DNA from 2 places in the Bradyrhizobium sp. PMVTL-01 genome. Region 2 is predicted to be linked to the other one. Evidence: riboswitches for the same ligand, from Rfam matches in the RefSeq annotation. Region 2 holds a riboswitch; the other holds the start of a gene.

Region 1 (10,217 bases), 140 kb from region 2:
GTGCGGATCCGATCGCGATATCGGCGCCAAGCTCGCCGGGCGAGGCGATCAGCGTCAGCGCGAGCAAGTCAGCGGCCACGATCGCGAGAGCGCCCTTAGCCTTCAGCGCTGCGATCGCGGGGCGGAGATCGCGCAATGCCCCGGAAGAGCCCGGATATTGCAGCAGCGCGCCGAGCACGTCTGCCTTGTCGAGATCGGTGAGTGGATCGCCGACGACCAGATTCCAGCCGAGCGGCTCGGCGCGGGTGCGCATCACCGCCAGCGTCTGCGGATGCACGTCCTTGTCGACGAAGAAGGCCTTTGCCTCAACCTGCGAGTGCCGCTCGGCGAGCGCCATGGCTTCGGCCGCGGCGGTTGCTTCGTCCAGCAGCGAGGCGTTGGCGACGTCGAGCCCGGTGAGGTCGCAGATCATGGTCTGGAAGTTGAACAGCGCCTCCAGCCGGCCCTGGCTGATCTCGGGCTGGTAGGGCGTATAGGCCGTGTACCAGGCCGGGTTTTCCAGGATGTTGCGCTGGATCACCGCGGGCAGGATGGTGCCGGAATAGCCTTGGCCGATCAGCGAGGTGAAGACCTGGTTCTGCGCGGCGAGCTCGGCCATATGCGCGATCGCCTCGGTCTCGCTCAGGGGCTTGCCGAGATCGAGCGGCGATCCCTGCCGGATCGAGGCCGGCAGCGTCTCCGCCATCAGCGCGTCCACGCTTTTGGCGGCGACGGATTCGAGCATTGCGGTGACATCGCGCACCGAGGGGCCGATGTGGCGGCGAACGAAACTGGCGGCGGTCTCGCCGCTTGATTTACGGTGCGCGGTCATCGCTTGCTCCATCGTCCTCAAGCCGTGTGTGCCTTGTAGGCGGCTTCATCCATGAGGCCGCCGAGCTCGCTTTTGTCGGCGATCTTGATCTTGAAGAACCAGGCCGCGCCCTGCGCATCCGAGTTCACCAGCGCGGGCTCGGCGGCCAGCGCCTCGTTGGTTTCGAGCACTTCGCCGGAGATCGGTGCGTAGACGTCGGAAGCGGCCTTCACCGATTCCACGACGGCGGCGGCTTCGGCCTTCTTCAAGGTGCGGCCGACCTTGGGCAGTTCGACGAACACGACGTCGCCGAGTTGTTGCTGCGCGTAGTCGGTGATGCCGACCGTGGCGGTATCGCCGTCGATGGCGAGCCATTCATGGTCGGAAGTGTACAGCGTCGTGGTCATTGTCGATTCCCTGAAGCGGTGAGGTTTGGTTGAAAGCCGCGGGCTCTGTTCACCTCTCCCCTCCGGGGAGAAGTGAACGCGGGACCGCCTGCTGTGCTCAATCTGATCATGCGTCAGCGTTTGTAGGTGTTTTTCACGAAGGGCATGGCGGCGACTGCGAGCGGCAGGCGCCGGCCGCGCACTTCGGCGAAAAGTTTTGTGCCGAGCGTGGCGAGGCCCACGGGCACGTAGCCCATCGCCACCGGCGCGTTCAGGCTCGGGCCGAAACCGCCCGAGGTGACCTTTCCGACTGCCTCGCCGCCCGCGCCGTCGGCAAACAGCAGCGCGCCCTCGCGCACCGGCGCGCGGCCCTCGGCACGCAGGCCGACGCGGCGGCGGGATGCGCCATCGTCGAATTGCGCGAGGATCTTTTCGGCACCGGGAAAACCGCCGGCACGGGCACCGTCGCTGCGGCGGCTCTTCTGCACCGACCATTCCAGCGCGGCCTCGACCGGCGTTGTGGCGGTGTCGATGTCGTGGCCATACAGGCACAGCCCGGCTTCCAGCCGCAGGCTGTCGCGGGCACCGAGCCCGATCGGCAGCACGTCGGGATCGTCCAGCAGCATTTTGGCGAGGCGTTCGGCATCGCCTGCGGGAACCGAGATCTCGAAGCCGTCCTCGCCGGTGTAGCCGGAGCGCGAGACGAAGCACTTGATGCCGGCGACCTCATGCGGGCCAGCGTCCATGAATTTCATGGCCGGCGCCTCGGCACAGAATTTCGCCAGCACCGCTTCGGCCTTCGGGCCCTGCAGCGCCACCAGCGCGCGGTCGGCCAGCGAATCGATGATGCAGTCATCCGAGAGATTCGCGCGCAGATGCGCCTCGTCCTGCTCCTTGCAGGCCGCGTTGACCACCAGGAACAGGTGATCGCCGAAATTGGCGACCATCAGATCGTCCAGGATGCCGCCATGCATGTTGGTGAACTGGGCGTAGCGCTGCCGTCCCGGCGCAATCGCGACGATGTCCTGCGGCACCAGCCGTTCCAGCGCGCAGGCGGCGTCCTCGACCTTGCCCGACTTCGGCCGGAGCGCGATCTGGCCCATATGGGAGACGTCGAACAGGCCGGTGGCGGTCCGGGTATGAAGGTGCTCCTTCAGCACGCCGGCGGGGTACTGCACGGGCATGTCATAGCCCGCGAACGGCACCATCTTGCCGCCCAGCGACACATGGAGGTCGTAAAGAGGGGTACGTTTCAGGGAGTTTTTGTCTGACGCAAGCATCACAGGGATCCTCGGCGGTTCCCCGGGGACAATTCCCCGAGACAAACCAGTCGAAGCCCCATCTGTCGCTGTGCCTGAGAGTATTATCCCGTCGGCGGACGCAGTCCGGGTCTTATGCCCGTCGGCGCCTCTTTCCAGATGCTGTCAAAGCCACGCGGTCCTTTTGCCTGAGAGTTTCCGGGGCGGTTGCTCCTTCGGCGCCGGCTGCCTAAAGCCGGTCTCTCCCGACGTGGCCGTACGATACAGATGGGTAGAGACCACAGGGCAGCCAAGCCTGTCAACGCGACTTCAGCGGCTTTCAACCGGATTGAGCGCTTGCGGCAACCCTCTGATCTCCTTGCACAGTTTCTGGACAGCGAAGCTGGCCTTGTCTAAAAGCGCTTTGGCCCGCAGATATCAGCCTTAATTTCCGGTTTGGACGGCGGAGCGGGCCCAAGCACACCCGATTGGATGAACATGAGCGGCGTCAACGAGATCAGGTCGACCTTTCTGAACTTCTTTGCCGAGAACGGCCACGAGATCGTGCCGTCCTCGCCATTGGTGCCGCGCAACGACCCGACGTTGATGTTCACCAATGCCGGCATGGTGCAGTTCAAGAACGTTTTTACCGGCGTCGAGAAGCGGCCCTACCAGCGCGCCACCACGTCGCAGAAATGCGTGCGCGCCGGCGGCAAGCACAACGACCTCGACAATGTCGGCTACACCGCGCGCCATCTCACCTTTTTCGAGATGCTCGGCAACTTCTCGTTCGGCGACTACTTCAAGGAGCGCGCGATCGAGCTCGCCTGGAAGCTGATCACCAGGGAGTTCGGGCTGAAGAAGGACAAGCTGCTCGTCACGGTCTATCACACCGACGACGAGGCGGCGGGCCTGTGGAAGAGGATCGCCGGCTTCTCCGACGACCGCATCATCCGCATCCCGACCTCGGACAATTTCTGGGCGATGGGCGACACCGGGCCGTGCGGCCCGTGCTCGGAGATCTTCATCGATCGCGGCGAGCATATCTGGGGCGGCCCTCCGGGCTCGCCGGAAGAGGACGGCGATCGCTTCCTCGAATTCTGGAATCTCGTGTTCATGCAATACGAGCAGGTGACGAAGGAGGAGCGCGTGGATCTGCCGCGTCCCTCGATCGACACCGGCATGGGCCTGGAGCGCATGGCCTGCGTGCTCCAGGGCGTCGAGAGCGTGTTCGAGACCGACCTGTTCCGCCACCTGATCGACGCGACCTCGTCCGCGCTCGGCAGCGGCCCGCAGGAGCAGACGGTTGCCTCGTTCCGCGTCATCGCCGACCACTTGCGCTCCTCCGCGTTCCTCGTCACCGACGGCGTGCTGCCCTCGAACGAGGGCCGCGGCTATGTGCTGCGCCGGATCATGCGCCGCGCGATGCGCCATGCGCAGCTGCTCGGGGCCAAGGAGCCCCTGATGCATCGCCTCGTCCCGGCGCTGGTGCGCGAGATGGGCCAGGCCTATCCCGACCTGATGCGCGCCGAGAAGCTGATCGAGGAAACGCTGCGGCTGGAAGAGACCCGCTTCCGCAAGACTCTTTCGCGCGGCTTGGCCATCCTGGACGAGAAGAGTGCGTCCCTGAAAAAGGGCGACATGTTCGACGGCGACGTCGCCTTCACGCTGTACGACACCTACGGCTTCCCGCTCGACCTGACGCAGGACGCGCTGAAGTCGCGCGGCATCGGCGTCGACCAGTCCGCCTTCACCGACGCGATGGAGCGCCAGAAGGCCAAGGCGCGCGAATCCTGGAAGGGGTCGGGCGAAGCAGCTTCCGAAGCGATCTGGTTCCCGCTGCGCGAAAAGCTCGGGGCCACCGAGTTCCTGGGCTATGAGACGGAGAGCGCCGAGGGCGTGGTGTCTGCGCTGGTCAAGGACGGCCAGGAAGTCGAAAGCCTCAAGGCCGGCGAGACCGGCGCGATCGTGCTGAACCAGACGCCGTTCTATGCGGAGTCCGGCGGCCAGGTCGGCGACACCGGCGTGCTGACGGGCGAGGGCGGCATCAAGGTCCGCGTCACCGACACGCAGAAGAAGCTCGGCGATTTCTTCGTGCATATGGGCACCGTCGAGAGCGGCGAGCTCAAGCTCGGCACAGCGCTGCAGCTCGAGGTCGATCATGGAAGGCGCTCCTCGATCCGCGCGCATCACTCGGCGACGCATCTCATTCACGAGGCGCTGCGCCAGGTGCTCGGCGACCACATCGCCCAGCGCGGCTCGATGGTCGCACCCGACCGCCTGCGCTTCGACTTCGTGCATCCGAAGCCGATCACGGCGGAGGAGCTTGCCCGCGTCGAGGACATCGCCAACGACGTGGTGCTGGAGAACGACGAGGTCACCACGCGCATCATGGGGGTCGATGAGGCCCGCGAGGCCGGGGCGCGCGCGCTGTTCGGCGAGAAGTATGGGGACGAGGTCCGCGTCGTCTCCATGGGCAGGACCGCGCGCGAGCGCGGCGCCAACGTGCTCGGCTGGTCGGTCGAGCTCTGCGGCGGCACGCATGTCAAGCGCACCGGCGATATCGGCCTGATCACGCTGACGAGCGAGAGCGCGGTCGCCTCGGGCGTGCGCCGCATCGAGGCGCTGACGGGCAATTACGCGCGAAAACACGCCAATGAGACCATGGCGCTGGCGAAGACCGCGGCAAACGAGCTGCGCACCTCCATCGACGACGTGCCGGCGCGCATCACCGCGCTGATGGAGGAGCGCAAGAAGCTCGAGCGCGAGCTGTCCGACGCCCGCAAGAAGCTCGCGATGGGCGGCGGCGCATCCGGCGGCAACGGCGCGGCGAGCGGCGTGCGCGAGATCGGCGACGTCAAGCTGATGGCGCGCGCGGTCGAGGGCATCGAGATGAAGGATCTCAAGGGCCTTGCCGACGACGGCAAGAAGCAGATCGGCTCGGGTGTGGTCGCCATCGTCGGCGTCACCGGGGACGGCAAGGCCGGCGTCGTGGTCGGCGTCACGCCGGACCTCACCGCGCGCTTCAACGCCGTGAACCTCGTCCGCGTCGCCTCCGAGGCGCTCGGCGGCAAGGGCGGCGGCGGCCGGCCCGACATGGCGCAGGCCGGCGGCCCCGATGGCGCCAACGCGAGCGCGGCGCTGGCGGCGATCGAAAAAGCGATGGCAGGCGCTTAGGCCACCATGCGCCTCGTTCCGCGAGGACGTGGGCTTGGGGATCCCGATTTGCGGGATCGCCTCTACGAATGGCTGGAGCACGATCCCTTGGCCTATTCGGTCGGGTCGCGCTTCATCCAGCTGATCATCGGCGTCATCGTGCTCAACGTGGCCGCGATGATCCTCGCCTCGGTGCCGGAGCTGGATGCGCGGTTCGACACGCTGTTCAGCGCGATCGCAATCCTCGCCGTCCTCGTGTTCGCGCTGGAATATGCGGCGCGGCTGTGGACGGTGGCGGGTCATACGCCGCGCAAGGGCTCGGCGCTGTCCGACCGTCTGGGCTATGTCTTCTCCGCGCTCGGCATCATCGACCTCATGGCGTTCCTGCCGGCTGCAATCGTGCTCGCCACGGGCCGGCATGCGACGCTGGCCGGGCTCGGCGTTCTGCCGTTCTTCAAGCTGATCCGCTATTCGCCCGCGATGCGTTCGCTGCTCGCCGCCGTCCATGCCGAGCGGCGCGCGCTGATCGGCTGCATCGTCATCCTGATCGGCGCAGTCCTGACCTTTGCCTCGCTGCTCTACGCCGTCGAGCGCGACGTGCAGCCGGACAAGCTCGGCACCATCCCGCAGGCGATGTGGTGGGCGATCGTGACGCTCGGCACCGTCGGCTATGGCGACGTCGTGCCGGTAACGCCGCTCGGCAAGTTCATCTCCACCTTCGCTATCATCAGCGGCTTCGCCATGATCGCGCTGCCGGTCGCGATCATCTCCTCGGCGTTCGCCGAAGAGGTGAAGCGGCGCGACTTCGTCGTCACTTGGGGCATGCTGGCGCGGGTGCCGCTGTTTTCGCATCTGTCCGCGTCCGAGATCGCCGACATCATGCGCCTCTTGCGCGCGCGCACCATCGAGCAGGGCGAGATCCTGGTGCGGCGGGGGGATGCCGCCTCGTCGATGTATTTCATCACCGCCGGCGAGGTCGAGATCGCGCTGCCGAGCCAGCAGGTGCGGCTTGCCGATGGCACTTTCTTCGGCGAGATCGCACTGCTGCACAAGACAAAACGCAGCGGCACGGTGACGGCGACGCGCAAGACGCGTCTGCTCGTGCTCGACGCCCAGGATTTCCACGCATTGATCGCGCGCATGCCGACGCTGGCCGAGCACGTCCATACCACCGCCAGGGCGCGGCTCGCCGACACCGGCGATCTCGCGGCGGCTGAGCTGGCTCAGGCGGAGAAGGAAGACACTGACCGCTGAGCGGTCAGTCCTTCTTCAGGAAAACATAATCGGCCGAGTAGGGCGCGCTTCTGAACTCGCCGGCCTTGTCGCAGGCGCCGTCGAGCTTGCCGCCATGGGTGTTGATGCGCTGGACGGTGGTGACGGGCGTGAGGGTGCCGCTGCCGCGTCGGGAGGCGACCTCGAGCTTCAGCCAGGGGATATCCGCCGCTTCGGCGCCCGGCGCGTTGCCGACGGCCTTGCCGACCACGGCGCTGCCGTCGGCGAGCTCCCAGTTCGGGCCGGCATAGTGGCGGCCGACGGTCTTGCCCTCGGACAGCAGCGTCGCGACCGGTTCGCGGAAGGCCCAGGCGAGCTTGCCGTCGGCGGCGGCCTTGCACTCATAGACCTGCGCGTCCTCGGCGTGGACGCCGAGCACGACGCTCTCGCCGGGGGCGGCGATCGTGTCGGGGAGTGGGTCTGCGGCGAGCGCGGTGGTGCCGGTCAGGGCCAAGACCGCAAAAGCAAGGCTCTTGAGTGTCGGCATGGTGCTTCCTCAGGCAAGGTCTCGTCATTGCAAGGAGCTCGCGACAAAATTGCGAAGCAATTTTGCGCTGATGCGACGAAGCAATCCAGATTGTTTCCGCGGAGGGATTCTGGATTGCTTCGCCTTGCTCGCAGTGACGGCGTGGTTGACGGCTTACGCCGCCATCGCCTTGACGAGGTTCTCGGCGACCTTGTCCAGGAAGCCGGTGGTCGAGAGCCAGCGCTGATCGGCGCCGACCAGGAGCGCGAGGTCCTTGGTCATGTAGCCGGCCTCGACGGTGTCGACGCAGACCTTCTCCAGCGTGGTGGCGAACTTGGCGAGCTCGGCGTTGTTGTCGAGCTTGGCGCGGTGGGCGAGGCCACGGGTCCAGGCGAAGATCGACGCGATCGAGTTGGTCGAGGTCTCCTTGCCCTTCTGGTGCTCGCGGTAGTGGCGGGTCACCGTGCCGTGGGCCGCTTCTGCTTCCACGGTCTTGCCGTCGGGGGTGAGCAGCACCGAGGTCATCAGGCCGAGCGAGCCGTAGCCCTGCGCGACCGTGTCGGACTGCACGTCGCCGTCGTAGTTCTTACAGGCCCAGACATAGCCGCCGGACCACTTCAGGGCCGACGCCACCATGTCGTCGATCAGGCGGTGCTCGTAGGTCAGGCCCTTGGCGTCGAACTCCTTCTTGAACTCCTTGTCGAAGATCTCCTGGAAGATGTCCTTGAAGCGGCCGTCATAGACCTTCAGAATCGTGTTCTTGGTCGACAGATACACCGGGTAGCCGCGCAAGAGGCCATAGTTGAAGGAGGCGCGGGCGAAGTCGATGATGGAGTCGTCGAGATTGTACATCTCCATGGCGACGCCGGCGCCCGGAGCCTTGAACACTTCCTTCTCGATCACGGTGCCGTCCTCGCCCACGAACTTCAGCGAGAGGGTGCCCTTGCCCGGGAACTTGATGTCGGTTGCGCGGTACTGGTCGCCATAGGCATGGCGGCCGATGATGATCGGCTTGGTCCAGCCGGGAACGAGGCGCGGCACGTTCTTGCAGATGATCGGCTCGCGGAAGATCACGCCGCCGAGGATGTTGCGGATGGTGCCGTTCGGCGACTTCCACATCTGCTTGAGGTTGAATTCCTTCACCCGCGCCTCATCCGGGGTGATGGTGGCGCACTTGACGCCGACGCCGACCTTCTTGATCGCCTCGGCGGCGTCGATGGTGACCTGATCGTTGGTACGGTCGCGGTACTCCATGCCCAGGTCGAAATAGAGCAGCTCGACATCCAGGAACGGGTTGATCAGCTTGTCCTTGATGTACTGCCAGATGATCCGGGTCATCTCGTCGCCATCGAGCTCGACGACGGGATTGAATACCTTGATTTTAGCCATGATCGGGGAAGCCCTCTTGGGAACGGCGCCGGTGGCGCCCACGTGAATATCCGCCGCCTCTTAGCACCTGATAGCAGCGGGCGAAAGCCAAGTGATTATGCACTTTTAGCTCATCCAGCTTCCACAGACGGGGAGCGGGGTGAGGTTTCAGGCGAGATTCAAAAGTCCAATCCAACCTGTTATTTCCCTTGAGAATTTTGTCAGGACAGGCAAACGACAGGCGGGCAGCGCCGGCCGGCCCAAGACCAACTCGAAAAGGCCGCCTTGAATCATTTCCTAAGAGCGCCTTGCCAAGGCCTTGAGAGACAGTGTGAAAGTGAAGCGAGATGTCGGGGACTGACAAGAGCAAGACGGGCCTTTCCCTCGACGGTCCCATCGTCATCCTGGTCGAGCCGCAGCTGGGTGAAAACATCGGCATGGCCGCGCGCGCGATGGGCAATTTCGCGCTCGGCGCCTTGCGTATCGTCAACCCCAGGGACGGCTGGCCCAACATTGCGGCCCAGCGGGCCGCGGCCGGTGCCGACCACATTCTGGAAAAGGTCGAATTGTTCGACACCGTGGAGCAGGCGGTTGCCGACCTCGACCTCTTGTTCGCCACCACGGCTCGCCCCCACGACCAGGCCAAGCCGGTGGTCGGGCCGGAGGCCGCAGCCAGCGAGATCGCCGGGCACGTCGCGACTGGCGGCAGGTGCGGTATCCTGTTCGGCCGGGAGCGCTGGGGGCTGACCAACGAGGAGGTCGGGCTCTCCAATCGCATCATCACCTTCCCGGTCAATCCCGGCTTTGCCTCGCTCAACCTCGCGCAGGCCGTGCTGCTGGTCGGCTACGAATGGTTCAAGCGGGCCACATCCGGCGAGCTGCCGCACGCCATGCCCGAGCGCTCCGAGCGCGCCTCGCAGCACCAGATGCAGGCCTTCTTCGACAATCTCGTGCGCGAGCTCGACAAGGTCGAATTCCTTCGCCCGGCCGAGAAGCGCGACACCATGCTGGTGAACCTGCGCAACATCTTCAGCCGCATGGAGCCGACCAAGCAGGACATGCATACCCTCCATGGCGTCGTGATGGCGATCGCGGAGGGGCGCAAGGGCCCGGCCAAGGGCGGCGTGCTCGACGGCGAGCAGGCGACGCGCCTGCGCGCGCTGCTGGCCGAGCACGGCCAGGGCGGCGGCGTGCCCGACAGCGGCTCGACCGTGCGCGGGCTTGCCCGGCTGCTCCGCCGCAACCCGACCGATGCCGAGCGCCTGCTCTGGCAGGCGTTGACCCGCGACCGCCGCTTCGCAGGTCAGTTCAAGCGCCAGACCCCCGTTGGGCGCCACATCCCGGACTTCGTCTCGTTCCCGCACCGGATCGCGATCGAGCTGGTCAACCCCGGCGAGGGCGAGGCAATCGCGGCCGACCGCGCAGGGCGGCGGACGTGGCTCGAGGCGCGTGACTATCGGGTGCTCGACATCCGCGCGGCGGATGTCGAGCGCGATCTGGAGACGGAGCTGGTGCGGCTGCAGGGGATGGTGGAGCAGAGT
Region 2 (10,217 bases):
CATAGCCGACCACGAACACCGGCACCGAGAAGCCGAGCACCGACAGCCCCATGACGAAGCGGTCGATCCAGGTGCCGTGCTTCCACGCGGCGATCACGCCCAAGGGGACTGCGACGACGACGGCGAGGATGATGGTGCACAGCGCGATCGAGATCGACGGCTCGACGCGCTGGCCGATCATCTTCATCACCGGCAGGTTGGAGATCAGCGACGTTCCGAGGTCGCCGTGCAGCAGCTTGTTCACCCAGGTGATGAACTGCACGATCAGGGGCTCGTTGAGGCCGAGCGATTCGCGGATCCGCTCGAGCCGTTCGGGCGTGGCATTGTCGCCGGCGAGGATCGCGGCGGGATCGCCCGGCGTCAGCCGCAACAGCAGGAACACGAACAGCGCGACGACGCCCATCACGGGCACCGCAGCCAGAACGCGGCGAATGAGATAACCTAGCATGCACCTATCTCCGGCTGCGGAACTTGCGGGGCCCTGGGCCGCCCGTGGATTCGAACGTGTCTATCATGCGCGCCTGTCACTCGGGCTGGGAAAGCCGGCCGGAGATGCCGGTCTTTCGGGGCAAATTGTGTGCCAAGGGCAAGGCGGTCGCAAGAGGCCGCCCAGCGCCCGATTGGAACCAGTCAGGATGCATGACGCAGCTCGCGCTCAACCCCAAGTGACGGCACGGTCGGCGGCGCATTGAGCCCACGCCAGCCGTCGATGGTCCCGGCAATCATCTGCGCGGTCGCGGCCGACAGGGTCCAGCCGAGATGGCCGTGGCCGGTATTGAAGAACACGCCCGGTATCCTCCCTGCGCGCACCACCGGCATCATGTTCGGCATCATCGGGCGCAGCCCGGCCCAGGGCACGACGCGCGACGTTTCGATGGCGGGAAAGTTGCTGCGGACCCAGTCGACCAGCGGCTGCACGCGGTCGGCTCGGATATCGCGATTGAAGTCGTTGAACTCGGCCGTGCCGGCCACCCGAAAACGATCTGCGCCGAGCCGGCTGGTGACGATCTTGGCGGCTTCGTCGAGCAGGCTCACGGTCGGCGTCGCGTTGCGGCTCTCGGCAGTGTCGAGCTGCACGGTGATCGAGTAGCCCTTCACGGGATAGACGTTGATGCGATCGTCGAGGAGGGCGGCGAAGTGGCGGCTGGCGACGCCGGCGCAGACCACGACCCCGTCCGCCTTCAGCATGCCGCGCGCGGAGGCGAGGGCATCGCTTGCAGCAAGATCGGCCCAGCCGAGCACGAAGCCGCTGCCGGCGCGCGCGATTGAATCGATATGGGCTTCGTGGATGAAGGTCGCGCCGCGCCGCTTGCAGGCGTCCGCAAGTCCGCGGGTGAACTTGTGGATATCGCCGGTCGCATCCGACGGCGTGTAGAAGCCGCCATAGTACGCTTTGCGCAGCGTCGGCTCGATCGCGCGGATCTCCTCCGACGTGACCGGACGGCGATCGAGGCCACCTTCCTGCAGCAGCGCGTTGACGCGCAGGCCGGACTCGAAACCGGTCTTGTCGTGATAGATGTGGAGGATGCCGCGGAGCTCGAGATCGAAGTCGATGCCTTCGCGATCCGCGATCTCGAACAAATGCTTGCGGGCTTCGATCGCGAGCCGGGTGGTCTCGATCGTGTTGGCGCGGTAGTTGCCGATGTTGGCGACGAACTCGCTCATCCACGAATATTTGTGCCAGTTCGGCCGCGGGTTCATCAGCAGCGGCGCATCGCGCCGGAACATCCAGCGCAGGCCCTTCAGGATCGTCGCGGTGCTGTTCCACACTTCGGCATTGCTGGCCGAGAGTTGTCCGCCATTGGCGAACGATGTCTCCATCGCGGCGTAACGGTGCTTGTCGAGGACCGTTACTCTGTAGCCGCGTTCGAGCAGGGCATAGGCGGTCGTCACGCCGGTGATGCCGGCGCCGATGATGGCGATATGGGTCATGGCAGGTTCGGGGCTCCCGTGAGTTAGGATAGGCTGACCGCCGGCCAAAGGCCGTTGGCGGCGCCCCATCTGTCACGGGTACCTGAGAGCTTGATCCGCTGCGGATCACGCAACGGACGATCCCCTTCGGTGGACGTCACGATTGCCTGAAATCGCGTCGCCTCTCTCCAGATTGTCCTGACGACACAGTCCTTTTGCCTGAGAGTTTCCGGGGCGGTTGCTCCGTCGGCGCCGCAACGAAAGCCGAAAACCTTCGCCGCGATCTCTCCCGCATCGTCGCGCGGACCATCGAGCAGTACGATACGCCTCATTTTTAGACAAGGCTAAATTTAGACCGCACCTGCCAATGCATTGTGCAGTGCGAAGTTGATTCAACTTACTCCAGCGTCGCGAGCAATCCCGCCATCAGGCGCCCGCGTTCGACGAGGCTATCAACCTCGATGAACTCCTCCAGCGTGTGGCCGTTGCCGCCGCGCACACCGAGGCCGTCGAGAGTCGGAATGCCCATCGCACCGGTGAAATTGCCGTCGGAGCCGCCGCCGGAACTCGCATGGGGTAATTCCGCGCCGAGGGATTTGGCGATGCCGCGCGCCTTATCATACAGCGCCATGGTGCCCGCATCCGGCTCCCACACCGGCCGCGTCACGCCGCGCGTGACCTTGAAGGTGACGTCGTTGTTGGTGCCCGAGAGTGCCAGCATCCGCTCGACGCCGCGGTCGAGATCGGCCTGGCGCTTGGCCATCGACAGCGCCTCGCCGGTCGCGGTCGTGGCAACGCAATTGACCCATTGTCCGCCATGCACGACGCCGACCGAGAAGGTGCAGTCCTCCGTCGTCATCGCGTCGATTGCGAGAATCTGCCGCGCCATTTCGCGGATCGCCGAACGTCCCGCCGACAGCGTCGCGCCGGCGTGGCTCGGCCGTCCCGTCGCCTCCAGATTGAAACGTGCGATGGCGTAACGTCCGGTGGTGACGCCGTTGTCGGCGCGGCCGGGCTCGGGCACCAGCACGTATTTGTTGCGCGCGGCTTCCGCTTCGATGATGTCGCGGGTCGAAGGGGTGCCGACTTCTTCATCCGGCGTGAACAGCACGGTGATCGGCAGCGGCGTCGTGAACGATGCGCGCGCCAGCTGCCGGATCGCTTCCAGCGAGAGATAATTGCCGCCTTTCATGTCGTAGATGCCGGGGCCGTAGCACCTGCCGCCCTCGCGCCGCCATTTCAGCTTCTCGATGGTGCCGACGGGGTGGACGGTATCCATGTGACCGGCGATCAGGATCCCCGGCTCGCCCTGTTTCGGATGCGGAAAGCGCGCGCGGATCACGCCGCCAAAACCCTGACGACCGGCGATGCGCTCGATCGTCGCACCCATGATCGCCATGTCCCGCGCTGCGATATCGAGCATGCGGTTCACCGCGTTCGCGTCCCAGGTCGGGCTCTCGCATTCCACCCAGGTGCGCAGGCCCGCGAGCATGGCCTCGGAATCGAAGGGAAGATTGGCTGGATTCATTTCAATGTCTCTCAAGCTGCGAAAGATGGAACGCGCATTGCATCGGCGCGGCAGGACAAGTGGAGAGCGTTGTAGAGCCAAACCGATGTTTGTGGAGCCCGTGCGCGCGCCGCGAGGGCTTGCGACGAAACCGGATTGACGCGCTCAACACTGTCTGCAAGTCTCGAAAAGATAAAGGCATTGCATGAGGTTAGTTCGCCCAAGGAACGAACCGGATGCTCAACCAATAACCTGCCTTTGACCAGTTTCACGTCAGGAGAAACTTTTATGTCCAACTTCATGCGCCGGGGGCCTCGCGCGTTCACCTCCAAACTTGCGCTGTCGGTCGTCGCGCTTTCAACCGCACTGGCCTCGCCGGTGCTTGCGGCCGGCAAGACCCTCACCGCGGTGATGCATTCCGACCTTCGCATCATCGACCCGATCTTCACCACGGCCTACATCACGCGTGACCACGGCTACATGGTCTACGACACGCTGGTGGCCACCGATTCGAATTTCAAGATCCAGCCGCAGATGGCGGACTGGAAGATCTCCGACGACAAGCTTACCTACACCTTCACGCTGCGCGACGGCCTGAAGTGGCACGATGGCGCGCCCGTGACGGCGGAAGACTGCGTCGCCTCGCTCAAGCGCTGGGCGGCGGTCGACGGCATGGGCCAGAAGCTCTGGGACTTCACCGCGAGCCTCGAGGCGACCGATGCCAAGACCATCACGCTGAAGCTGAAGGAGCCCTACGGCCTCGTCCTCGACTCCATCGGCAAGCCGTCCTCGCGCGTCGCCTTCATGATGCCGAAGCGTCTTGCCGAGACACCGCCGGACAAGCAGATCCCCGAGCAGATCGGCTCGGGCCCCTTCAAGTTCGTGCAGGGCGAATTCCAGCCCGGCGTGAAGGCGGTCTATGTCAAGAACACCGATTACGTGCCGCGCAAGGAGCCGGCGAGCTGGACTTCCGGCGGCAAGGTGGTGAAGGTCGACCGCGTCGAGTGGATCACGATGCCGGACTCGCAGACCGCGGTGAACGCGCTGCAGTCGGGCGACATCGACTTCATGGAAAATCTTCCCTACGACATGCTGCCGGTGCTGGAAGCGAACAAGGAACTCACGATCGAGGTCTCCAACAAGTTCGGCTTCCAGACGCTCGGTCGGATGAACTTCCTCTATCCGCCGTTCGACAACGTGAAGGTGCGCCGTGCTGCCTTGCTGGCGATGAACCAGAAGGACGTTCTCGACGCGCTCGTCGGCAACACCAAGTACCAGAAGATCTGCGGCGCGTTCTTCGTCTGCGACACCCCGTTCGCGACCGAAATCGGCGCCGAAACCCTGGTGAAGGGCAACGGCATGGCAGAGGCCAAGAAGGCGCTCGCCGAGTCCGGCTATGACGGCACCCCGGTTGTGGTGATGGCTCCTGGCGACGTCACGACGCTCAAGGCGCAGCCGATCGTGGCGGCCCAGCTGCTGCGCGAGGCCGGCTTCAAGGTCGACCTGCAGGCAACCGACTGGCAGACGGTGGTGAGCCGCCGGGCCAGCCAGAAGCCGCCGAAGGAGGGCGGCTGGAACATGTTCTTCACCAACTGGGTCGCGGCCGACGTCTCCAACCCGATCGCCAATCTGTCGATCGGCGGCCAGGGCAAGAAGGGCTGGTTCGGCTGGGCGGAAGACGCCAAGATCGAGCAGCTCAAGGACGCCTTCGTCCGCGCCTCCTCGGTCGACGAGCAGAAGAAGATCGCAGCCGACATCCAGAAGGAAGCCTATGAGCAGGTGATCTACATCCCGCTCGGGCAGTATCTGCTGCCGAGCGGCTGGCGCAAATCGCTCACCGGCGTGCTCGACGGTCCGGCAACGCCGCTGTTCTGGAACGTCGACAAGGCGGAGTAAGGCGAGGGCGCTTCTCGCGCCTTTCGCTTCGACCATCGCGCGGCGCCGCCGTCATCGGCGGCGCCGCTTGCCGGAAGAACTGCCAAGAGAACTGCCAAGAGAACTGCGAAGAGAACGGCGAAGAGAACTGCCAAAGAAAACTGCCAAAAGAACCGTCAGGAGACCTTCGATGTTCCAACTGATGCGCCGGGGACGTCTCGCGTTCGCTTCAAGGCTTGCGCTTTCGGTGGCGGCCCTTTCCGCGCTGGCCTCGCCGGTTCTCGCCGCAGGCAAGACTATCACTGCCGTGATGCATTCGGATCTGCGCATCCTCGATCCGATCTTCACCAGCGCCTACATCTCGCGCGACCATGGCTACATGGTCTATGACACGCTGATCTCGACGGATTCGAACTTCAAGATCCAGCCGCAGATGGCGGATTGGGAGATCTCCGACGACAAGCTGACCTACACCTTCACGCTTCGCGACGGTCTGAAGTGGCATGACGGCACGCCCGTCACGGCGGAAGACTGCGTCGCCTCCCTGAAGCGCTGGGCCGCCGTCGACGGGATGGGGCAGCAGATGATGCTGTTCACGGCCGGCATCGAGGCGACCGATCCCAAGACCATCACGCTGAAGCTGAAGGAGCCCTACGCGCTCGTGCTGGAATCGATCGGCAAGCCGTCCTCGCGCGTCGCTTTCATGATGCCGAGGCGTCTTGCCGAGACGCCGGTGGACAAGCAGATCCCCGAGCAGATCGGCTCCGGTCCCTTCAAGTTCGTGCAGGGTGAATTCCAGCCCGGCGTGAAGTCGGTCTACGTCAAGAACACCGATTACGTGCCGCGCAAGGAGCCGGCGAACTGGACCACCGGCGGCAAGGTGGTGAAGGTCGACCGCGTCGAATGGATCACGATGCCGGACGCGCAGACGGCGTTGAACGCGCTGCAGTCGGGCGACATCGATTTCATGGAATTTCCCGCCATCGAAATGTTGCCCGCCATTGAAGCCGACAAGGATCTCAAGATCGATATCCTGAACAAGTTCGGATTCCAGACGGGCGCCCGGATGAACTTCCTTCATCCGCCGTTCGACAACGTCAAGGTCCGCCGCGCCGCATTCCTGGCGGTCAAGCAGAAGGACGTGCTCGATGCGCTGATCGGCAATCCCAAATACTACAAGACTTGCGCTGCGGCCTTCATTTGCGACACCCCGTTCGCGACAGATGTTGGCGGCGAGACCCTCGCGAAGGGCGGCGACATGGCTGCGGCCAGGAAGGCGCTCGCCGAGTCCGGTTACGACGGGACCCCGGTCGTGCTGATGGCGCCGGGTGACGTGCTGACGCTGAAGGCGCAACCGATCGTGGTGGCTCAGCAACTGCGCGAGGCCGGCTTCAAGGTCGACCTGCAGGCGACCGACTGGCAGACGGTGGTGAGCCGGCGCGCCAGCCAGAAGCCCCCGAAGGAGGGCGGCTGGAACATGTTCATTACCAACTGGGTCAGCGCCGACGCGGACAACCCGATCTCCAACGTCGCCGTCGGCGGGCAGGGAAAGAAGGGCGGCTGGTTCGGCTGGGCGGAAGACGCCAGGATCGAGCAGCTCAAGGATGCCTTCGTTCGCGCGTCCTCGGCGGAGGATCGGAAGAAGATCGCGGCCGAGATTCAGAAGGAGGCCTATGACCAGGTGCTTTACATGCCGCTGGGTCAATATCAGGCGCCGAGCGCGTGGCGGAAGTCGCTCACGGGCGTGCTCGACGGCCCGGCGACCCCGGTGTTCTGGAACATCGACAAGACGGAGTAAGGCGAGGGCGTTTCTCGCACCTGTCGTCCGGATCATTATGCGGCGCCGCTGTCACCAGCGGCGCCGTTGCCCTTTGTTGAGCTTCTCACTGAGAAGGGAGACGCCTTTTAACTGTTCCAGTTTCCAATTGTTGCTATTTGTTTCCATCCTGAAATAGATGTGTCGTCCTCGTACATCACTTCCTTGTCCCATTTGATTCCCGTGCCGTTCGATTTTGCATTCCAGGCGATGGCCGAACGCTCCGATCGAGCGCCGGCGCGCTGGCGTTGGCCTTTCCTGCGCTGGCTCGATGGCATTGAGGCAGGCTGGGCCGTGCCGCTTCTCATCACCTGCTTTGTCGCGATGTGGACGCTCTATCTCACCATCGCCTATGCCGGCAGCGGCCTGCATCCCGATACGCTCGAGGCCTGGACGCTGGGGCGGAATTTCGCCTTCGGCTATCACAAGCACCCGCCGTTGATGGGGTGGGTTGCGGCGGCGTGGACCTCGCTGTTTCCGCTCAGCGATTGGTCGCTGCAATTGATGGCGATGGCCAATGCCGGACTCGCGCTGTTCTTTGTCGATCTGATCTCACGGCAGTTCGTGACCGGGCACAAGCGCGTGCTGGTGCTGCTGCTGTTGATGCTGACGCCGGCCTATCAATTCCACGCCCAGCGCTTCAACGCGAATGCGGTGCTGCTTGCGACCTGGCCGCTGGCGACCGGGTGCTTCCTCCGCGCGTTCGAGACCCGCACCGCCCTGTGGGCGATTGCGGCGGGATGCACGACGGCGCTGGCGATGGTCGGCAAATATTACTCTATCTTCCTCGTCGCGAGCTTCGCCTTTGCCGCGCTGGCGCATTCGCGGCGGCGCGCCTATTTCTCCTCTGCATCGCCCTGGATCTCGGTCGTCGTCGGTCTCGCGGTGCTGTCGCCACATCTGTATTGGCTCGCGACGACGGGCGCATCGGCCTTCTCCTACGCGTTGGCCCACGCAAACGGCAACGTCGTGAACTCGCTCAGCGAGGTCAAAAACTTCCTGCTGGGGCTGGCGGCGGCCATGAGCGTGTCGGCCGTGTGCTGGGCGTTGATCGCCGGAACGCGGCTGAAGCAGTTCCAGGCCGACTTCGCCGCGATGAGCCCGGGCCTGCGACTTCTCTTCTACGTTGCGATCGGAACGATCGCACTGCCGGTGCTGACGTCGCTCGCGTTCGGAACCGATCTGCCTTCGCTGTGGGCGTCGCAGGGGCTGTTCCTGTTCGTCGTGCTCATCGTCTGCGGCACCGGCTATCCGATCGAGCGCTTCTACACCGTCAACCTCACGGTGATCGTGGCTGGCGTCGCGCTCGCCGCGGTTCTGGTCGCGGCCCCGATCCATGCCTTCTATCGCAACGACAACGGCTATGAAGAAGGGCGGAATTTCTACGCGCAGATGGCGAACGAGTTGACCCGTCAATGGCGAGAGTTGACCGGCGAGCCGCTGAGCGCCGTCAGCGGTGACGATTCACTGGCGTTCGCGACCGCATTCTACAGCCCCGACCATCCGCGCTATGCACGGCCGTTCGAATATCAATACAGCTGGGACTTACCCAGCGGGACGACGCTGGACCGCGGCTGGGCTGCGCTCTGTTTCCGCGACCAGGACCATTGCACTCTCTGGATGGAGGGGCTGTCCTCGCGCGCCGAGCATTCCGTCAAGCCCGAGTTCGCGGTGCAGGCAACGCTTTGGGGCAAGCCGGGCCTGACGCGTGAGGTGGTGGTGCTGATGGTGCCGCCGCGTGGAAGAAGCGGGGCACCGCAGAGCCCTGCCGAGGATTTCAGCTCCAGCAGGCGGGCTCCGAAGTAGGGCGCGCTCAACAGTGACTGTCGCGCACCTGCTCGAGCCCTTCGCTGGCGAAAGGCGCGGTGAACGCGGCCTGCTCCGCATTCGGCTCGGGACGCTTCGAGTCGGTCGGCTCCGAGGCGTGGTGGTCTTTGCGGAGTTCCAGTTCCATAGCAGCGGCCTTTCGAATTGCTGCAGTACAACATCGAGGCCGCCGCGAAGTTCCTACGCCACGGGTCGATGATGCGGCTTGAACAGCCGTCCCTTTTCCACCACGAGCACGATCGCAAGCGCCGCCACGGTCGACAGGAAGAAGCCGACCGAGAACGGCAGCAGCGTGCCGTCAAAGCTCTGGCCGATCGCCATGCCGACCACGATGCCGATCAGGGTCGTGATCGAGCCGTACAGCGATGAAGCGGTCCCGGCGATGTGGCCCTGCGGCTCCATGGCGAGCGCGGTGAAGTTCGCGACCATCATGCCGAACGAGAACATCATCAGCGCCGAGAGCGCCATGAACAGCGCAAGCGGCAGCACGCCGAGGATCTCCGTCAGCAGCATCAACCCTGCCACCACCGCGTAGAGCGTCAGCGCGCCGTGCGAGATCACGCGCATGCCGAGCCGCCCGACCAGCTGGGAATTGAGGAAGCCGGCCACAGCCGTGCCGGCCGCGATCGCAGCGAAGGCGAGCGGGAAGTAATGGCCGAGATGATAGATGTCGGTGAAGACCTGCTGGGCGCAGAACACATAGGCAAACAGCGCGCCGATGACGCTGCCCGCGGCCGTCGCATAGCCGATGGTCTGGCGGTTGGTGACGGTCTGGCGGAAGGCCGAGAGCACGTCGGCGGGCGCGAGCGACCGGCGTTCCGATTCGGGGAGGGTTTCGGGCAGCCGCAGCACGCACCATGCGAGCGCGAGAAGGCCGTAGAGCATCAGCACGACGAAGATGCCGCGCCAGGCGGTCACCAGCAGCACCGCCTGTCCGAATGACGGTGCGATCACGGGCACGGCGATGAACACCATCATCGCGAGCGACATCACGCTCGCCATGCGGCGGCCCACATAGCAGTCGCGAACGATCGAGGTCGCGATCACGCGCGTTGCCGAGGTGCCGAGCCCCTGCAGCGCGCGCGCCAGCAGCAGCGTCTCGAAAGAAGGCGCGGCGACCGCCAGCACGCTCGCCACCGCATAGACCGCCATGCCGCCGAGCAGCACCGGGCGACGGCCGAAGCGGTCGGACAAGGGGCCCATGACGAACTGGCCGGCGCCGAAGCCGACCAGGAAGGTCGACAGCACCAGCTGGAGATGATTGGCCACGGGTATCTTGAA

The links. A riboswitch is a leader RNA that binds a small molecule or an ion and turns the genes downstream of it on or off. The one in region 2 is predicted to bind glycine.
Region 1: linked by a shared signal. The riboswitch ahead of gcvT (glycine cleavage system aminomethyltransferase GcvT) and the one ahead of ACRQ5Q_RS16395 (D-amino acid dehydrogenase) in region 2 are both predicted to bind glycine.

What each region holds. Positions count from the first base shown of each region.
Region 1 covers NZ_CP193982.1:3,313,112-3,323,328, forward strand. Annotated here, with positions in the region: gene gcvP (aminomethyl-transferring glycine dehydrogenase) at 1-811, opposite strand, end outside; gene gcvH (glycine cleavage system protein GcvH) at 829-1,197, opposite strand; gene gcvT (glycine cleavage system aminomethyltransferase GcvT) at 1,311-2,456, opposite strand; glycine riboswitch at 2,603-2,693, opposite strand; gene alaS (alanine--tRNA ligase) at 2,913-5,591, shown strand; gene ACRQ5Q_RS15660 (cyclic nucleotide-gated ion channel) at 5,598-6,824, shown strand; gene ACRQ5Q_RS15665 (DUF3455 domain-containing protein) at 6,829-7,329, opposite strand; gene ACRQ5Q_RS15670 (NADP-dependent isocitrate dehydrogenase) at 7,483-8,697, opposite strand; gene ACRQ5Q_RS15675 (TrmJ/YjtD family RNA methyltransferase) at 9,024-10,217, shown strand, end outside.
Region 2 covers NZ_CP193982.1:3,452,480-3,462,696, forward strand. Annotated here, with positions in the region: gene ACRQ5Q_RS16390 (ABC transporter permease) at 1-448, opposite strand, end outside; gene ACRQ5Q_RS16395 (D-amino acid dehydrogenase) at 631-1,932, opposite strand; glycine riboswitch at 1,998-2,107, opposite strand; glycine riboswitch at 2,109-2,213, opposite strand; gene ACRQ5Q_RS16400 (M20/M25/M40 family metallo-hydrolase) at 2,309-3,439, opposite strand; gene ACRQ5Q_RS16405 (ABC transporter substrate-binding protein) at 3,707-5,314, shown strand; gene ACRQ5Q_RS16410 (ABC transporter substrate-binding protein) at 5,484-7,091, shown strand; gene ACRQ5Q_RS16415 (glycosyltransferase family 39 protein) at 7,320-8,915, shown strand; gene ACRQ5Q_RS16420 (hypothetical protein) at 8,923-9,063, opposite strand; gene ACRQ5Q_RS16425 (multidrug effflux MFS transporter) at 9,117-10,217, opposite strand, start outside.